4 regions of the Rheinheimera sp. B2H12 genome follow, and region 4 is predicted to be linked to each of the others. Evidence: predicted binding sites of a transcription regulator. Region 4 holds the regulator's gene; each other region holds the start of a gene.
The links. Region 4 encodes sigma-54, which starts transcription at its own class of promoters, with help from an activator protein. Its sites were predicted from a motif close to TGGCANGNTNCNTGCTT; they were not measured.

Region 1 (4,917 bases), 1.3 Mb from region 4:
TGCCATCCGCCGCAAAGCCAACCGACTTCGCATCAAACTCTTTTGACAGCATATCAATGGTATCATCACCTAAGTCCAGACCACGGGATAATGAATTTTCATCATAAGCGTCACTGGTATCTTCAGGATAGATCAGTTTCTTCAGCATTGGTTTCACCACGGCCAGGATCAGGGTGATAATCACCAGCGCTGCGGCCGCTAACCTGACCACTTCCAGGAACCAGGGTTGCTCGAAAAATGGAATTTCCCGGGCTTCTGTCAGTACTTCGCGGGTGAAAGGTACGGACACCACTTCAATAGTATCACCACGCTGCACATCAAAACCGATCCCCCCTTGTAATAACCGCCGGATGTTCTGCAGTTCGGCCTGGGTGCGCGCCACCGGTACTGCTGGCTGTTCACCTTCGGCCACGCCAGCTTTATAGTCGACTGCCACTGACACGCTGATACGACGGATCACGCCAGATTGCTGCATCGAATGACTGATGGTGGTATCCAGCTCGTAATTGCGGGTCTGCTCTTTGCTATTACGACCGGGCACGATAGGACTACTATTGCCGCCAGTGGCAACTTCCGGGATAGTTGAATCGACCGGTGGCTGATTTGACAGCGCGCCAGGGATCCCCATCGAGCCGCCACCGACACTATTTTCTTCCAGCGTCATTTCACTGCGCACTGCCGGCAGGTCCGGGTTAAAACGTTTTTGCGTCTGCTCCAGGGTGGTGAAATCCATTTGCAGGTCGACCTGAGCCGTGTAATTGTCGATCCCAAGCACCGGGATCAGAATAGAGTCAATTTTCTGCCGGTATTCTTCTTCCCGTTTTTGCTCAATTTCATACTCGCGTTTTGAACGGGCAGAACTGGCATCTTGTGAGCCGCTGTTTAACAAGCGGCCATTCTGGTCAGTCACAGTCACTTTGGACGGTTCCAGCCCTTGCACCGCGGAAGCAACTAAATCGACAATGGCATCCACTTCACTGTCTTTAATAGATTTGCCGCCTTTAGCACTGATCATCACAGTCGCCGACGGCGATTTCTCGGTACGGGCAAAAATATTTTCTTTTGGAATAGCCAACAACACTCTGGCTCTGGCCACACTTTGAAATTCTTCAATGGTTCTGGCCAGTTGTTGCTCGCGGCTGTGTTTTAATCTTTCCATCTCCAGCCGCTGACTCACGCCAAAGCCACTGTCCTGCATCAGTATATCTTCGCCGCTGTTGGACGACTTTTGTAATCCGGCCCGGCTTAACCCCAATTTGATCTGCTGATACTGATCTCCGGGCACCAGAATGACATTGCCTTCGAGTTTATACTCAACTTTTTGTCCATCCAGATAATCCAGATGCTGAATCAGTTCCGCCGTTTCAAAAGTACCCAGTGGCCGCAATTCAGGTTCGCGGGCCCACAGGATGATCAGGATGGCGATAGCAATACAAATCGTCAGCGCGACAATCAGCGTGAGCTGGCGGACAATGTCCATGCCACCCATAGCGCCGAGAAAACCGGATTTCTGCTCTTGTTGGGTCTGATCTTCAGTGGCATTGTTAAAATCGTTGCCACTTAAGGTCAGTTCAGTTGATGTAGATTCAGCCACAGATTAATCCTCCCTCAAACCGGCATCGACATGACTTCTTTGTAAGCTTCAACCAGTTTATTACGCACCTGGACTGTGGCTTCGAAGGCAATCGATGATTTTTGACCGGCAATCATGGCTTGTGCCAGTGATACTTTTGGATCGCCCATTTCAACAGCAGTTGCCAGTTTGCTGGAGTCTTGCTGCAGGCCATTGACGTTATCCAGTGCCATCTTAAATAAGGCAGAAAAATCCTGTTGGCTGCTATTGCCAACCTGGGATGAGGGCGATGGCATGTCATTGCTCAGGCTACGGGCCTGTTTGGCAAAAGTCTGCATTTCCTGAAATAACGCGGCGCCTTTGATATCCATGAGTATTTACCTGTCACAACAGCTAGAAAGCCGGAATAACAAAATAAAGCACAAATCATGCCATGATTTACTTGTTATTTTTCAATTAGTTATATATGAATTTTAATCTGGCAGCAGAGTCAAAAAGCTGACGCCTATCGGAGTGGCAGTACAGGATTAACGCAATACAAGACGGGGTTACCACGAAGTGCGACGTGCGTTGCCAGGAAATACTGCCAGATACTCAACATGGATGGGTTTGAACCTTCGTAGGTTGGACTCGGCGCGCAGCGACAGTCCAACATGGCTTGTGGAAAAATTATCCATCATGATTGTCGGACTGCCCCGGTTATGCCGGTCGCATTTCTTGGCAAGCCCGACCTACAATATAAAGCTTACAAATCAATTAAATAAAAAAGCCTTATCTTGGCGTCAGGCCGGTAACTGAATACCAGACTCGCGCATCCTGGCGAGTTTATAACGCAAAGTGCGGGCACTGATGCCCAGCTTTTCCGCCACTTCTTTGCGTTTGTAAGCGCAGGCTTTCATGGTTTCCAGGATGATCCGGTGTTCCTGCTCGTACACTTCGGACTTAAACAGGCTCAAGTCCGGATCCAGATTTACATCCGCTATCGGTGTCGTCCAGTCCTGGTCCGTTGGACCGGTTTCCAGCAAGATGTCGTCAGCAGTGATTTCACCCTCACTGTGCACAATCAGCGCCCGTTGCATCACATTATCCAGCTCCCGCACATTACCGGGCCAGTTATGCGCCAGCAGTTTACGCTCAGCAGCGCTGGTCAGCAGCGGCAGTGCTTCCCCCTGCTGCTGACAATGCCGCTCCAGCAAATGCTGACACAGCGGCAGAATATCGGCACTTCGCTGCGCCAGCGCTGGCCAGGTCAGTGGAAATACATTCAGCCGGTAAAATAAGTCTTCCCGGAACAAACCTTGTTGCACCGTTTGACGTAAATCGCGGTTGCTGGTTGCAATGACCCGCACATCCAGTTTGATGGTTTTACGGCTACCCAGCCGTTCAACTTCGCGCTCCTGCAACACCCGCAATAATTTAGCCTGCAGGTTTAAGTCCATTTCGCTGATTTCATCTAACAAAATGGTGCCTTGTTGCGCTTGTTCAAATTTACCCGGACAGGCGGCGATAGCGCCGGTAAACGCACCTTTTTCATAACCAAACAACGTCGACTCCAGCATATTCTCCGGAATTGCTGCGCAGTTAATGGCAATAAAAGGTCCGGCATGGCGAGGCGATTGTTGATGAATATAACGGGCCAGCACTTCTTTGCCGGAACCACTGGGACCAAGTACCATCACGCTGGCGTCAGAGCGCGCCACTTTAGCCGCCAGTTTCACCAACTGCTGACTGACAGGTGCCGCCACGATCGGCTCAAATGCCGTGACAGTTTCCACCGGCACATAACGACTGACCATATTCACCAGTACTTCCGGCGCGAAGGGTTTTGCCAGATAATCGACGGCACCAAGCCGGATCGCTTGCACCGCATCGTTCACCGTGGCATAAGCCGTCATCATCAGCACAGGTAACTGCGGATAATTCAGTTTGATCGACTTGAGCAATTCAATACCGGATACCCCACCCATCTGGACATCACTGATCACCAGGCGGATTTTGTGTTGTTTGAGCAATTGCAATGCCTGCTCAGCGCTTTCTGCCGCAATGACCTGATACTGTGCCAATTCCAGCGTATCCACCAGTGCTTCACGGAGGCCAGCGTCATCTTCGACCACCATAATGTTAGTGTGCTGCATGTGGGGCTCCTTCTGTAGTGTCAGTGTGATGCAGGTCCGGATGATGCTGTGCCTGCGTCATGGTGCTGTCGCTTGCGACAAGGCAAACGGGCAGCAGTATTTCAAAACGGGCACCGCCGCCTGCTGCGCTGATGCAACGGGCAATGCCATGATGTGAATTTGCAACCGCCTGTACCACAGCCAGGCCAAGGCCTGTGCCACTGGCGCGGGTGGTAAAAAAGGGTTCGAAGATTTGTTGTTGCAAGTGTACGGGTACACCCGGACCATGATCTTCCACCACCAGTCGAATATGCTGGCCATCTGGATCGGGCAAGGCCGCCAGTAAAATCTGCGCGCCTGGACCGGCATGTTGCAAAGCGTTCTGGATTAAATTCCCCAGCGCTCCGGTTAAAGCACTGTGATTGGCCAATACCGTCAGATCAGGTTGTGGTAATTGCAGTTGCAACACACCGGCCTGTTGTTGCACCAGCGGTTCAACCCCGCAGTAGACATCAGTCAGCAACTGTTGCATCGACAACACCGCCACCTGCTGCTCCCGTCCGGAGCGGGCAAACAGCAGCAAATCATTCACTTGCTGCTCCAGATCCAATAATCGGTGCAACAATTTATCCTGAAACTGCAGCCGGGCAGTTGGTGCTAGTTTCTGGTTTTTCAGATTTTGCGCGTACAACATGGCACTGGATAACGGCGTGCGGATTTGATGTGCCAGTGAGGCCATCATTTTACCAAGGGCTGATAAACGTTGCAGATGCGCCAGCCGGCTTTGTAGCTGCCGGGTCTCGGTCAAATCTGTCAGTACAATCAATTGACCTGGCTGGGGGTGCAAGGACGTAATCGCCAGTTGTACCCGGCGACCATCATGTAACGATACTTCCATCCCATCATCGCTGCGCGGCCGAAAACTGCGGGTAATGACGTCCAGCCAGCGCTGCCCGGTCAATGGTTCACCTAGCATCGCCACCGCCACCGGATTTGCTTGTTGCACCAGCCCGCGTGAATCCAGCACCACCACACCTGTTGGCAGCACCTGCAATAAATGCTGCAACCATAACAGCTGATGTTGTACCGGCTCAGCCGTGGCATCAGGCAGTTGTGGTGATTGTTTCTGAACTGACAAGATTGAGGGAGCAGATAAACTGATATCGGCGATAGCCTTAGTCAGTCCGGGTTGCGGTTGACCAGGCCAACTCAGCACAGTCGCAACTTTGG
Region 2 (4,917 bases), 1.2 Mb from region 4:
GCGAGAACAAGCAGTATCTGGTCAAAAGCCGTCTCGGGCCTTTGATGCAGCGGTTTCAACTGGCAAGTTTGTCTGAGCTGGTGAACAAAACATTGAGTCCGTTTGAACGTCAATTACGCTCGGCGGTGATTGATGCAATGACCACCAATGAAACTTTGTGGTTTCGCGATACCTATCCTTATGAATTGCTGAAAAAACAAATTTTACCTGAACTGGAAAAAGACCATCGCAATGTCAAAATTTGGTCTGCAGCCAGTTCATCAGGTCAAGAACCTTACTCAATTGCAATGACCGGGTTGGAATATCAGCAAAGCCGACCAGGGGCCTTCAGCCTCGGCATGCAAATTCTTGGCACAGATATTTCCAACGCTATGCTTGAGCACTGTCAGCGTGCTGAATATGACGGTCTGGCATTGTCCAGAGGCTTGTCGCCGGAACGACGCAGCAAGTTTTTCGAAGACAGTGGCAACGGTATGATGCGGGTGCGGGAACCCGTCAGAAAAAATGTTTCATTCCGCCATCTCAATTTGTTAGACAGTTATACCTTACTGGGCAAATTTGACATTATTTTTTGCCGTAACGTGTTGATTTATTTTTCGCCGGAAGTGAAAGCTAAAATCATTCGGCAGTTTGCCCAAGCGCTGAACCCAAAAGGATATTTGTTTTTGGGGGCATCTGAATCCTTGTCCAGCATTAACACCGATTTTGAGATGATTCGCTGTAATCCAGGGATCATCTATCGTCGCAAAACCTAAGCATACCCTTTAGCGTTTTTCCATGCCAAGCCGTGCCTGTTGCACGGCTTTTTGTTGCCGCCAATTTCATTCCTGCAGTGTCATTAAATTGTTGGCCTGAGTTTTGCTAACTAATTTTATCAATCGCTGAAATGAGTACAGCACTATGGCAATTAGTTTTGAAAAAGCTTTTGGCGTCCACCCGCAGGGCATGTTGCTGCGCGAAAAACGCTCAGAATTGCTGGCGGATAATATCGCAAATGCGGATACCCCTGGGTTTAAAGCCAAGGATCTGGATTTTCAGACCGCACTGGCCAATGCCAACACGCGGCAAACTTCTGCCTTTAGCCGTACTCATGAAAAACATTTTGAAATTTCTACCCAGACCCGGCAGGAAGTGAAATTTCGTAACGTCGAGCAAACCGATACAGGCGATGGCAATAGTGTAGATATCCACCGTGAACGCAATGCATTCAGTCAGAACAGCATGGAGTATCAGGCTGCGCTGAATTTCTTAAATGGCAAAATCAGTGGCCTGAGAAAAGCCTTAGGCGGAGGTCAGTAACAATGAGCTTATATCGGGTTTTTGATATCGCGGGTTCTGGTTTAACTGCGCAGGCACTGCGTTTGAATACCACGGCCAGTAATATTGCCAATGCCAATAGTGTCAGCAGTAGCATCGATCAGACGTATCGTGGTCGCCATCCGGTGTTCGCCGCTGAGATGGACAAAGCGCTGGATGATCGGCGTGGCGCAGGTGTGAAAGTGCTGGGCATTGTGGAAAGTGATGCGCCGCTTAATACCGAATACAACCCGAGCCATCCGCTGGCGGATGAAAAAGGCTTCATTTACAAGCCGAATGTCAATGTGATGGAAGAAATGGCCAATATGATTTCTGCCAGTCGTTCTTATGACGCCAATGTGCAGGTGGCGGATGCCGCCAAACAAATGTTAAGTCGCACACTGACGTTAGGTCAGCGTTAAGGAGGTAGAGCATGACCACAATTAATAATGCGGCAGATAACAGTTATCTTGACAGTCTGAAGAAAAAAGACGAAGTCACCAAAACTGATGCCCAGAAATCCGGTGCGCTGACGCAATCCGACTTTTTTGCCTTATTAACGCAGCAGTTAGCGTTTCAGGATCCAACCAAACCGGTTGAAAACGATCAGATGATTGCGCAGATGACCAATTTTACCATGGCCGATGGTATTGGTTCGCTCAATACCAATTTTAAAGATTTTGCCGCCAGTATGAATTCGAATCAGGCACTGCAGGCCTCCAGCTTGGTCGGCCGCACTGTGTTGGTCGATTCCGACAAACTGGCCTTTGATGGCACCAATAAAGCTTATGGTTCGACAGAAATTCCTAAAAATGCCACTACTCTGAGTGTGAAAATTTATAACCAGGCGGGTGAGCTGGTCAGAAATGAGCCAGTCGAAAACCCGGTGGCCGGCAAATATGATTTTGTTTGGGACGGTAAAAATAATAACGGCGAAGTGATGGCCAAAGGTTTGTACAAGATGACGGTTGATGTGTCCGTCGCAGGTAAAACCGAAAGCCTGGCGACTGCCACTTATGTTCCTGTGGCCAGTGTCACACTGGGTAAATCAACGGCAGATATGACATTAAATTTATACGGCATCGGCGCCAAAAAAATGGCAGATGTAAAAGAAATTGCAGCAAGCTAATGGCTGATTACGAGGTGAACAATGAGTTTTAATATTGCTTTAAGCGGTTTGGCTGCCGCCCAGAAAGATTTAGACAGCACTGCGAATAACATCGCGAACGTCAATACCACCGGATTTAAGGAATCAAGAGCTGAATTTGCCGATGTCTATGCCGGTTCAATTTTTACCTCCAGCCGGACCAAAGTGGGTGATGGCGCGTCAACTTCGATGATTGCTCAACAATTTTCGCAAGGTTCACTGAAATTCACCAACAACTCACTGGATATCGCTATTTCTGGCGATGGCTTTTTTGCCATGACACCAGATTTAGCTGCCAGGGATATGACCTTTAGCCGGGCTGGTGCCTTCAAACTGAGTAAAGAAAATTTCATTGTGGATAATAACGGCAATTATTTGCAGGGTTATTCCGTGGACCCAACATCGGGTTCGACCACATCGGTCAGCCTCAGCACAACCAAACCTATCCAGATCCCAACGACTGCTGGTGCACCGCGTTCGACCAGTAACGTGTATATGACGATGAACCTGGATTCGCGGGTGGTGGTGCCCACTGCCGCCTTTAACCCGACGGATAAAACCAGTTTTAACTCCAGCACATCCTCCACTATTTATGACAGTTTGGGTGAGCCGCATATTCTGACGATGTATTTCCGTAAAACCGGCGCAGCGACCGATAACGACTGGCAGGTGTTTGCCCAGTTGGACAATAATAATGCAGTCCCAGCGACCACCACAGGTGCTGTAACGGGCGGTGTTGGTCATGTGTTCCAATTACCACCGCCGCAGGTACTGGATTTTGATTCATCTGGTAAACCAGTGGGCACCTTGCCTAATCTGGTATTGCCGGCCGGCGCTGGTACAGGTCTGAATAACCCTGCGTTTCCTTACCTAACTAACGGTGCCACTTTTATTTCGCCGGTGACAGTGTTGTTCCGCGATGAATCAAATACCAAGTTACCAACCCAATACGCCTCTAAATTTGAAGTTGGCTCGCTCAGTCAGGATGGCACCACTGTTGGCAGATTGACCGGCATTGATATTGATGCCGCTGGCCGGGTGATGGCCAGTTACAGTAACGGCAACCAGACTTATCTGTCGCAAATCACCATGGTGAAATTCGCCAACCCACAAGGTTTAACCCAGGTCGGTAATACGGGCTGGAAAGCCAGTCTCAGATCGGGTGATCCACTGGCGGGTGAGGCTAATACCGGCACTTATGGCAGTATCAATTCCTCTGCGCTGGAGCAATCTAACGTCAATCTGACCAATGAACTGGTTGATTTGATTGCGGCACAACGAAACTTCCAGGCCAACTCCAGGGCGCTGGAAGTGAACAGCACATTGCAACAAACCGTGCTGCAGATCCGATAACAGTGTTTGGCATAAAAAAACCGCTACGGCGGTTTTTTTATGCCGGGTTATTAAGGATTCCCTCAGCCGGCTGCACCATGCCATGCCGGCTTGTCGTCGGAACTATCTAATCTGAACTCAGGTTAATGAGTGCCGAACTCAGCTGATGTCATGTTGCCATTTATCGATACCAAGCTTAGCCTGTCATCGTGTCCGTTGTCGCCCGGCAATTTATTGCCACCATGCCATTTCATCAATTTACTATTTTTTAATCATAAAATTCATTAACTTAATTCTTCGTGTACGTCTGATTTTGGTATCTGGCACTATCTTTGCTTAATACCAGTATCAACCAGTGTTATTTGACCACCGGCCAAACGGAGTCTGAGATGGACCACTTACTTTATATCGCCATGAGCGGTGCCAAAGAGAATATGAACGCGCTTGCAGTGCGTTCAAATAATCTAGCCAACGCCAATACCAATGGTTTTAAAGCCGATTTAGAGCAAGCAAGGTCGATGCAGGCGTTTGGCGATGGCTTGCCAAGCCGGGTGTTTGCCATGACTGAAACCCCTAGTCAGAATTTTGACGCCGGTGAATTAAAAATTACCGAAAACGAGCTGGACGTGGCGATTCAGGGCGACGGCTGGATTGCGGTGCAAGATGCCAATGGCAACGAAGCTTATACCCGGGCTGGCAGCCTGAAGTTGACCGAAACCGGCCAGTTGCAAACGGCTTCCGGTTTAGCTGTGATGAGTGAAGACGGTCCGGTACAACTGCCCGTGCCTTTGGCAAAAATTGATATCGCTCAGGATGGCAGTATTCAGGCATTGCCACAAGGTGCACCGGCTACCGCTATTGCTGAAGTCGCCCGTATTAAACTGGTCAAGCCGGAAAATCGCGATATGGTCAAAGGCAATGACGGTTTGTTTCGCCGTAAAGACGGTCAGGTTGCAGAAACCGACGCCACAGTGAATTTACTCAGTGGCGCTGTGGAAGGCAGCAATGTCAATGCCGTCGGTGAAATGACGTATTTAATCAGTCTGCAACGGCAATTTGAGTTGCAGGTCAAAATGATGAAAACCGCTGAAGATATGGATCGGCAGCACAATCAGGTTTTACGCATTATCTAGAGCATTGAG
Region 3 (4,917 bases), 2.2 Mb from region 4:
TGTCGGCTCTGGTTGATGAGCGGATTGCCGCTTATCCTTCGTCAGGTGAGCTGAATTTCACCATCGCAGAACCGGCGCAAACCTTATTGCGACTGAAAAGTCATTATGCAGCAACTGCTTTGAGTCTGGATGAGACCGATGGGATCAGCCTGGAGTTTGGCAACTGGCGCTTTAATTTACGCAGCTCTAACACAGAACCCTTAGTACGGCTCAATGTTGAAAGCCGCGGCGATATCGCCTTGATGCAACAAAAAACGGCCGAGGTGGTGGCGTTGTTATTACAACAACAAGAATAGTGATGGCACTATATAACTGACTGATTTATTTGGCATTACATGCGGCTGGCGCGTATATATCAGTCACCGCAGGTCGGATTGGCCACGAAGTGCACCACGGCCCCGCCGGGGCAGTCCGACATGTTATGCCAATCATCTCACAGTCAACCAAACCATGATTCGCCGATCGCACCTTTTCGACTCGCCATGGATTTGTAGGTCGGACTCGACCCGGCGAAAAAGCCGGGGCAGTCCGACATGTCATGCCAATAATCTCACAGCCAACCAAACCATGATTCGCCCATTACACCTGTCGGACAGCCCAACTGCTATGCAGTTGGTCGAGTCCGACCTACGCATTTATCTACCATTTACCAAGATCGGATTTGCTACGGATCTGTAGGTCGGACTCACCACGAAGTGCGACACGGCCCCGCCGGGGCAGTCCGATATGTTATGCCAATAATCTCACAGCCAACCAAACGATGATTCACCGATCGCACCTGTCGGACTGCCGCAGCGCTTCACGCTTTGTCGCACTTCGTGGCAAGTCCCGACCTACCAATCACAGCAGCCAACCTACCCGGCATCAAATGATACAGACATAAAAAAAGCGGCCTTAGCCGCTTTTTGATAGCTTTATGCTTAGACTTTACGGCGACGAGCCAGTAAGCCGGCAGCTGCTAAACCGAACATTGCAAAAGTTGCAGGTTCAGGAATTTTGGCAGCCAGGCTAACGTTATCCAGTAACGCACCTTGCTTGTTACCGTCAACGCTGGTGTATTGCTTATTTTGCCAGTTAAAAGAAACTGACTTTTGACCAGCGCCACCAAAACCTAATACCATGCTGGCAGAAGTAGCAGTTAAATCAAATTTGTACTGCACCCAGTTTTCGTGGTTATTCACTGTTTTGTTGTCAACAATCACTGCACTGTTGAAGTCGATTGTTGCAGTCTGATTACCAGCATAGTTTGGTAAATCATCCTGAGTTAACCAGTACACATCTAACAGGTTGTCATCCAGGTTAGTGTTACGGGCACGGTACCAAAATGTCAGTTCATAGGTTTTTCCGATCACCAGATTTTCCAGACCCTGGTAAATACCAGCGTTAGAAGAACCTGACAGTGCACCATTACGAACGTCAAAGTGTGTATCTAATTCCAGGAAACGATTGCCATCCTGCGCATCAAAAGATGTAGAAACACCGTTGACACCAGTGGTCACACCGCTGTGGTTGATTTCAACACCAGTGTTATACAACATGCTCCAACCCGGCAGGTAGTTGTATACACCCCAACGATTATCAGTCGCTTGCGAACCTAAAGAGTCAATATGACGTGAAGGTTGGTAGATATACTGATTCGACATTTTTACACTTTCAGCAACGCCGTCGAAAGCATCTTCAAAACTTCCGTTTTTGATTAGGGATGCATTGGCATGCAGTGAGGATAAACCCACAATCACTGCAACTGCTTTTAATAAATGATTAGACAACATTGACACTCCTGTGACATTTTAAAATACACCAAGCAATTAAGCAAAAACCATGCCTAAAATTGCAACTCATTGATTTACAAGGGGCTCAACAAAATGCGCTTAAGTGCCTTGTAAAGTATACTGACGCTTACTGCGGACAGATGTAACAATTTACTGCCTGTTAAACTAGTCACTGAATTTTACGCAACAACCAGCGTAAAAGCACTGATTAAATTGTTAAGACTTTATGTTGTTTTCTTGACGCCCCTGCATCAAGCCACTGCAAAAGTATCGCAACAGCCAGATTATTGGCCGCCAGAGCGCAGCGATCCAACTGTGCCTAACCGCCATAACATGGCAGGTTGCGCTTTAGACTCTTCTTGCGTCAGCCATACTTGTTGTTGCTTATCAACACAAACCGCCTCGACCTGGCCACTGCTCTGCAGCGGTATTTGCCTGATCAATTGGAAATCAGTGTCAACCAGCGCCAGAAAGGGCTGGTAGTTGTTGCTGAAGATAAACTGCAGCGGGTTTTTCCGCATATCGGCATAACCGACCAACACAAACAATTGTTCCGCTTCACTAAAAGCGGCGTCGGTCACCAGGCCGGTTAAGCCCGCAATAGCAGCAGCTTGGCGCAGTGGTTGCCCGGCTGCCCACTGAAAAACCTGTGTGCTGCCACTGAACCAACTTTTACTGAACAGCCAGACACTGCCATTGGCGTAAGCCAAAGCTTCGGCATCCAGATCATGCTGATATGGCGCTGGTAGCGATGTAGGATAGTCAGGTCGCTGTAACAGGATCTGATGCGGTACCTGCGGTTGCTGCCAGGGCTTTTGCAACTGCCACAACCAGGTTTGTTTTCTGCTGCCACTGTTATTGCCAATGTCACCAATCCAGATCTGGTGCTGGCTTTGTGTCATGGCTTCCCAGTCGGTATTGCTGACAGCTAGTTTTGTCCGCTGCAAAATCCGGCCCTGATGGTCAATTTCGAACAACTCACTACTATTACCAGAATCGTTTAACGTGAGGAAATGGCCGTTGTCGAGGCACAACAAGGCAGAGCTTTCACTAATTTCATCAGGCAGTAACACAAATTGATTAATGTCGGGCTTTTGGCTGCAACTGCTGGTTAATAGCAACAGCGCCAGGCAGCCGAACCGATAAAAAAACGGTAATTGCATCTGAAAATGGATCCTCTGTTGTTGTCACTGGTCTGCACAGTGATGACTTAGTCATGATAACAAAATGTGCCGATAGGGGATCTGATAAAATGGTGTTATATTACAACTGTATTGCTTTAGCTGTTACTAAATTGAGATACCTTGTTGAAGATTTCTGTTTGCAACCAAGTAGCGCAATGAGTAAAATCGCCGCCTGGCAATACAAATGTCACATTTTGTAATCACGGAAGAGTATTGTTTTGAATAAGTCAAACCCGCTTGAAGTCGCGAATAACGGCTATGCCTTCTTATATCGATTTATCGATATCTCTATACTTATCATAGTTTTATTACTCACTTGTCATGTTTACGGCGTTGATTTTGATAAAAATTATTTGATTTTATTACTCGCGCACATCGTCGTTTTTACTTATATAGCCGAAGCGTTGCAATTATATCGTTATTGGCGTGTTGGCCGGTTTTCAAAAATGCTCTGGCTGGTGATGGTGATCTTGATTATTGCCTTTGGTGTGCTGGCCAGTGTGTTATTTTTGTTTAAAGCGGGTGCCAGCTTTTCCAGGGTCGTCATTGGCTTGTGGTTCCTTTTTTCTTTACAACTGATGCTCAGCTGGCGAATTTTGTTACGTCTGATCCGTAAAGTACAACTGGAACATGGCGTGAATTTACAAAAAGTGGCCATTGTCGGGTTAACCCCGCGCGGCGTGCAACTCTTTCATGAATTTAACAACCACCCAGAGCTTGGATTCCAATGTATCGGATTTTTCGATGATAGGGAAGTGGCTCGTTTTCCGGAAGAATATCGTCAGTTTGTGTTGGGCACAGTGAATGATTCGGTGCTGACGGCACAGTCAGGTGTGATCAGCCGGTTATACATCAGTTTACCTTTGCATGCCGATAAACGGATCCAGCAAATTGTGCAGCAACTGGGTGATACCACGCTGGATGTTTTTTTGGTGCCAGATCTGTTGTTTATCAATATGATGCATGGCCGCTTGAGCAATGTCGGTGACATCGACACTATCAGTGTGTTTGAGTCGCCGCATTATGGCGTGCAAAACTACCTCAAACGCACTTTTGATATCCTCTTTAGTACAGCGGCACTGATTGGTTTATTGCCCGTGCTGCTGATTATTGCCGCGCTGATTAAATTAACTTCCAAAGGGCCGGTGTTGTTTAAACAAGACCGCTATGGTCTGGATGGCAAGAAAATTGGTGTCTACAAATTCCGCAGTATGAAAGTGATGGAAAATGCTGACACTGTGGTACAGGCGACTAAGGGCGACAAAAGAGTGACGCCACTCGGGGCTTTTTTGCGCCGCACTTCACTCGATGAGCTGCCGCAGTTTATTAATGTGCTCTGTGGCCAGATGTCAGTGGTTGGCCCCAGACCTCATGCGGTTGCTCACAACGAACATTACCGTAACCATGTTTCTTTTTATATGCTGCGGCACAAAGTCAAACCAGGCATTACCGGCTGGGCGCAAATTAACGGCTGGCGCGGTGAAACCGATACTCTGGATAAAATGGAGAAACGGGTTGAATTCGATTTATTTTATATCCGTAACTGGTCGTTGTGGTGGGATGTAAAAATTATTTTTAAAACTTTATTTAAGGGATTTGGTGGAAAAAATGTGTACTGAAAAACAAGGGAAATTTATGAAAACTAACACAGCTATTATCATCAGCACTGCATTGCTTAGCTTTGCAGGTGTGGCCGCTGCGCAAGAAGCCGGTGTGATTACCACAGAGTCAGGGATTGATTTTGTGCCGGCGCTGACCAGTACGCTGAAACATGATGACAACGTTGCCCGTTCAAACGTCAACGAAATCAGCAGTTGGGTTGGTGTACTAACACCTTCATTAAAAGCGATGATTGCCGATGGCGCCGATGTCTATACCTTATCTGGTGCCCTGACCAATGGTCGTTACTACAGCAGTGAAGCCGATAACTTCACCGATGGTTACCTGCAAGCGGAAGCAGT
Region 4 (4,917 bases):
AAATTGACCGGGATGTTATCGACACAATAATAGCCAAGGTCTTCCATCACCCGCAGTGCGACTGATTTACCTGAACCGGATCGTCCGCTGACCACCAGAAGTTTCATTTTCCTGCCGCCATCTCTGAATGGGTTAACAATAACTGATATAAACCGGCATCAGATTCTGCATGCCTGATCTTACGCGTCAAATCTTTCTGACTGAGTAGCCTGGCAATGCCTGCCAGTGTACTGAGATGAGTCTGGCACTGATTTTCCGGGATCAGGATCGCACAGAAAATATCAACCGCCTGATTATCGATAGCATCAAACTGGATCGCATCCTGGCTGACCACAAAGATCAACACCGGGCTGGTGACATCTTTCAATTTGCCATGCGGGATGGCGATACCACCGCCAATACCGGTCGAACCTAGTTTCTCCCGCGCCATCAGCGCTTCAAAAATGCTGGATTCCGGTAATTGCGGCAATTGCTGATGGGCAAGCTCGGCAATATATTCCAGAATGCGTTTTTTACTATTAAAAAGGACCGCACTTTTTGTGCAGTCCTTCGATAACATTGAGCTTAAGTTCATAAGTCCGTAATCAGTGACGAGAAATTTTCTCTTTGTGTTTAATAACTTGTCGATCAAGTTTATCGATCAACTGGTCGATCGCGGCGTACATATTATCATCTTCGCTGATTGCAAACACCTCTCCGCCGTTTAAATGCATTTTGGCTTCGGCAATTTGTTTTAATTTCTCCACATTCAGCACAACATGGACGTTGTTGATGTGGTCAAAATGCCGTTCAAGTTTTGAAAACTTGCTGTCTACATACTCTCTCAGTGCTTCAGTAATTTCAACATGGCGACCAGTTAGATTGATTTGCATAGACATTTCCTTCTTTGATGAGCACTTATAGCAAGCTCTTGCGCTGATTTGACGGCGGAATGTACAGAGACTCACGGTATTTGGCGATGGTCCGCCTTGCTACGTTGATGCCCTGTTCAGAAAGAATTTCTGCCATCCTGCTATCGCTTAACGGCTTTGCAGGATTCTCCGCTGCCACCAATTTTTTAATAAAGGCTCTGATGGCGGTCGACGAACATTCGCCACCACTCTCTGTACTTACATGACTGGAAAAGAAGAACTTAAGTTCAAAAATTCCACGTGGTGTATGCATAAATTTCTGGGTGGTCACCCTGGAAATGGTCGATTCATGCATGCCAACCATCTCAGCGACATCATTCAGCACCATAGGTTTCATCGCTTCTTCGCCATGTTCAAAAAATGCCTGTTGTTGCTGCACTATGCAGTTGGCAACTTTGAGCAGAGTTTCATTCCGACTCTCCAGACTTTTCAGAAACCATTTGGCTTCTTGCAGGTGCGAGCGGATAAACTGGCTGTCCGATGAATTACGGGCATGGCGTGACATCGCCGCGTATTGTTCATTAATTTTAATCTTTGGAAAGGCATCCGGATTTAATTCAACCATCCAGCGGCCTTTGACTTTTTTCACTGATACATCGGGAATGGTGTATTGCTGCTCTTCCCGGATCACATCGGCCCCTGGTCTTGGGTTCAGGCTGTGGATCAGACGCATCACTTCCCGCAAATCATCTTCTTTCAGTTTAGCCACCCGCATCAGAGAACGGAAATCACGATTGGCTAAATATTCACTATGATGACGAATAATATCGCAGGTTTGCGCAAGGAAAGGGGTATCTGGATCAAATTGACGCAATTGCACCAGCAAACATTCCTGAATACTGCGGGCACCCACCCCAATGGGATCAAAAAACTGGATGCGTTTAATCACGGCTTCGACTTCATCAGCTTCCACTTCTGGCATGCCAAGCGAGTCCAGAATGTCTTCAGTGCTGATGGTCAGCAGGCCATTGGCATCGATCGCTTCAATAATAATTTCAGCAATCGCCAGATCGGTATCAGAGAATGGGGTTAAGCGCATTTGCCAACGCAGATAATCCTGCAGGGTTTCAGTGGTCTCGCCCTGAAACACCATGTCTTCGTCACCGTTGTAAGTGCCGGAAACCGGGGCTGCACTGACCATATCGTCCCAGTTGCTGTCGAGTGGTAAGTCTTCTTTGATGTTTTGTTCCGTCATCGCCTCACTGCTGTCAGGGATGTCAGGTTCACTATGTTCATCGTTATTAAAACTGTCAGTCTCAGGATGTTCACGGCGGTCAGAATCAGCCGCAGCGCCGTTGTCATTGAAGTTGGTGTAGTCATCATCAGCTGCTTCGAGCAGCGGGTTTGCATCCAGCGCTTCCTGAATTTCTTGTTGTAATTCAATCGTTGACAATTGCAGTAGCTTAATCGCCTGCTGCAATTGCGGCGTCATGGTCAGCTGCTGTCCAAGCCGGAGTTGTAAAGATGGCTTCATGTACTTCTGGTCACTCCTGACGGCCAGTGAAACTGGCTTTTTGCTAACTATAGCCTGAATTGCTCTCCGAGGTATACATCTCTGACCTGCTGATTGGCTAATACTTCAGCCGGTGAGCCGGAAGCAATCAGTTCTCCATGACTGACAATATAGGCAATTTCACAAACATCAAGGGTTTCCCGGACGTTGTGGTCGGTAATGAGCACCCCAATACCGCGGTCACGCAGGTGCTGGATAATTTTTTTGATATCCAGTACTGAAATGGGGTCAACCCCGGCGAAAGGTTCATCCAGTAAAATAAAGGCCGGATTAGCCGCCAGCGCTCTGGCGATTTCAACCCGGCGTCTTTCACCACCAGACAAACTCATGCCCAGGCTATTGCGGATATGGGTAATGTTAAATTCATCCAGTAACTCATCGGCTTGTTGCTCGCGCTCTATGGCGGATAAGTTTTTCCGGGTTTGCAGAATCGCCATCAGATTATCGTAGACAGTTAATTTGCGGAAAATAGAGCTTTCCTGGGGCAAATAACCAATGCCTTGTCTGGCTCTGGTGTGAATAGGATCAAAGGTAATGTCCTGTTCACCCAGCGTGATAGTGCCTTTGTCCGATGGCACCAGTCCGACAATCATATAAAAAGTGGTGGTTTTGCCGGCACCATTAGGTCCGAGTAAACCGACGATCTGACCGGCATTGACTGCCAGACTGACATCTTTAACGACCTGACGGCCCTTGTAACTTTTGGCCAGATGGGAAGCGACTAGTGTTTTCAAATTATTTTTTCTCAGGTGTGAAAATAGTACTGACACGTTCGTTGTCTTTACCGCTGCTGGCGTTCAGGCTTTGTTTAGCTAAGTCATATTTGATCACAGAGCTGCGGACCAGACTGCCGCTCTGATTAATTTCAGCTTTACCGGTTAATGTCAGGATCCGGCTGGCAAAGTCATAGCGAATTTCGTTCGCCATCGCTTTGATTGGTTTGTCACCTTCCAGTAACTGGGCATATTCTGCCGGCTGACCGGTGGCAATAAACACTTCTTTGCCTTCACCAGCTGAGCGGTCAACTTCGAGCTTGTCTGCTTTGATACTCAGACTGCCCTGGGTGACTAATACATTACCAATATACAGCAGCTTTTTATCTTCGATACTGCCGCCAAAATTATCAGAAGTGACGCTGACAGCCTGGGCAAAATCGCTGTCTTTGGCCAGGCTACTGTAAGCCAGCATACTGAGCAGAAGGGCTAGAAAAATTTTATTTTTCATGACGGTAGACCGTTCCTTTGTGTTGTTTTAACTTAAATTTTTTGCTGGCTAAATCAATACTGACGCCACGTCCGGTGATGGCAAAACCGTCGCCGGTGATCAGCACGCCAGCATTGGTCAGTAATAACTGCTGTTCGAATAAATATTCCAACTGCGGCGTTTCTAGCTTTTGAAATAACTCGTCGGTTTTCAGATTGTCCAGTGTGACGTCCTGATCCAGTACCACTTTATCATCCGGGTATAACACGCCATTACGGCTGCTGATCTGCCATTTTGGCAGTTGCTGCTCAAAAATGGTATAGGCTGGCTGGTCGAGCTGAATTTGCCCTAGCTGTTCAAAATGCGACATCTGGCTGGCGCGGATCATACCGGACAAATTGCCTTGCTCGTCAAAGCTGGTGCGGATTAAATCATAAGCGACAAAATCCGGTGCCATGTCGTTTTCTGTCTGTAGTTGCACCGGATCCTGCAGATCCAGCCAGACATATAAAGCTGCGCTGCCGGCCAGCACCAGTAAAAACCAAAAAAATTGCCGGATCATGAGCTGCTGCCAGTAAAACGGGCAAATTGCTGCTGACTGATCAGCAACAGATCACAGAGCTCGCGCACGGCACCAAAACCACCACTCAAACTGGTGCAATAATCACTGTGCCGCCGCAGATAGGGATGAGCGTCTTTGACGGCCACACTCAGCCCACAATGTTGCATCACAGCCCAATCTGACAAATCATCGCCGATGTAAGCGATTTGCGCTGGCGTCAGCTGCAATTGTTGCTGTAATTCGGTAAATGCTGGCATTTTATTTTCTTGCCCCTGATAGACATAAGGCACAGTTAACGAGCGCATCCGGTTACTGACAATGTCAGACTTACGGCCAGTAATGATCGCAACTTCAATGCCAGCCTGACGCAAGGCTTTAATGCCATAGCCATCGCGGGTATGGAAAGCTTTTAATTCTTCACCCTGATTACCCAGATAGATGCGGCCATCGGAAAATACGCCATCAACATCACAAATCAGCAACCGGATCTGACTGGCTTTTTGTAATAAGCTCTCTGCTACCTGCTGGTACAATTCGCTGAATAAATCAGACATCAAATCACTCCGGCTTTCAGTAAGTCGTGCATGTTCATGGCACCAATCGGGATCTGCTGTTCAGACACCACAATCAGGCCGTTAATTTTGCGCTGTTCCATAATTTTTAACGCCTCTGCCGCCAACATCTCTGGTTTGGCAGTGATACAACGTCTGGTCATCACTTCGGCAATG

Region 1: a site for sigma-54 is predicted at 1,991-2,007, ahead of fliE (flagellar hook-basal body complex protein FliE). Genes of this name have one in related genera too.
Region 2: a site for sigma-54 is predicted at 848-864, ahead of flgB (flagellar basal body rod protein FlgB). Genes of this name have one in related genera too.
Region 3: a site for sigma-54 is predicted at 1,811-1,827, ahead of AC53GJ_RS12135 (PEP-CTERM sorting domain-containing protein). Genes of this name have one in related genera too.

Annotation. Positions count from the first base shown of each region.
Region 1 is NZ_CM184363.1:1,872,911-1,877,827, reverse strand. Features, by position in the region: gene fliF (flagellar basal-body MS-ring/collar protein FliF) at 1-1,594, opposite strand, end outside; gene fliE (flagellar hook-basal body complex protein FliE) at 1,609-1,944, opposite strand; gene AC53GJ_RS08140 (sigma-54-dependent transcriptional regulator) at 2,356-3,708, opposite strand; gene AC53GJ_RS08135 (sensor histidine kinase) at 3,695-4,917, opposite strand, start outside.
Region 2 is NZ_CM184363.1:1,828,464-1,833,380, forward strand. Features, by position in the region: gene AC53GJ_RS07915 (CheR family methyltransferase) at 1-755, shown strand, start outside; gene flgB (flagellar basal body rod protein FlgB) at 901-1,299, shown strand; gene flgC (flagellar basal body rod protein FlgC) at 1,302-1,718, shown strand; gene AC53GJ_RS07930 (flagellar hook assembly protein FlgD) at 1,730-2,425, shown strand; gene flgE (flagellar hook protein FlgE) at 2,447-3,796, shown strand; gene flgF (flagellar basal-body rod protein FlgF) at 4,165-4,908, shown strand.
Region 3 is NZ_CM184363.1:2,801,531-2,806,447, reverse strand. Features, by position in the region: gene AC53GJ_RS12140 (phosphohexomutase domain-containing protein) at 1-296, shown strand, start outside; gene AC53GJ_RS12135 (PEP-CTERM sorting domain-containing protein) at 921-1,772, opposite strand; gene AC53GJ_RS12130 (hypothetical protein) at 2,057-2,935, opposite strand; gene AC53GJ_RS12125 (undecaprenyl-phosphate glucose phosphotransferase) at 3,175-4,575, shown strand; gene AC53GJ_RS12120 (outer membrane beta-barrel protein) at 4,592-4,917, shown strand, end outside.
Region 4 is NZ_CM184363.1:587,094-592,010, forward strand. Features, by position in the region: gene rapZ (RNase adapter RapZ) at 1-107, opposite strand, end outside; gene ptsN (PTS IIA-like nitrogen regulatory protein PtsN) at 104-574, opposite strand; gene hpf (ribosome hibernation promoting factor) at 585-872, opposite strand; gene AC53GJ_RS02600 (RNA polymerase factor sigma-54) at 898-2,385, opposite strand; gene lptB (LPS export ABC transporter ATP-binding protein) at 2,433-3,158, opposite strand; gene lptA (lipopolysaccharide transport periplasmic protein LptA) at 3,160-3,648, opposite strand; gene lptC (LPS export ABC transporter periplasmic protein LptC) at 3,638-4,189, opposite strand; gene kdsC (3-deoxy-manno-octulosonate-8-phosphatase KdsC) at 4,186-4,743, opposite strand; gene AC53GJ_RS02625 (KpsF/GutQ family sugar-phosphate isomerase) at 4,743-4,917, opposite strand, start outside.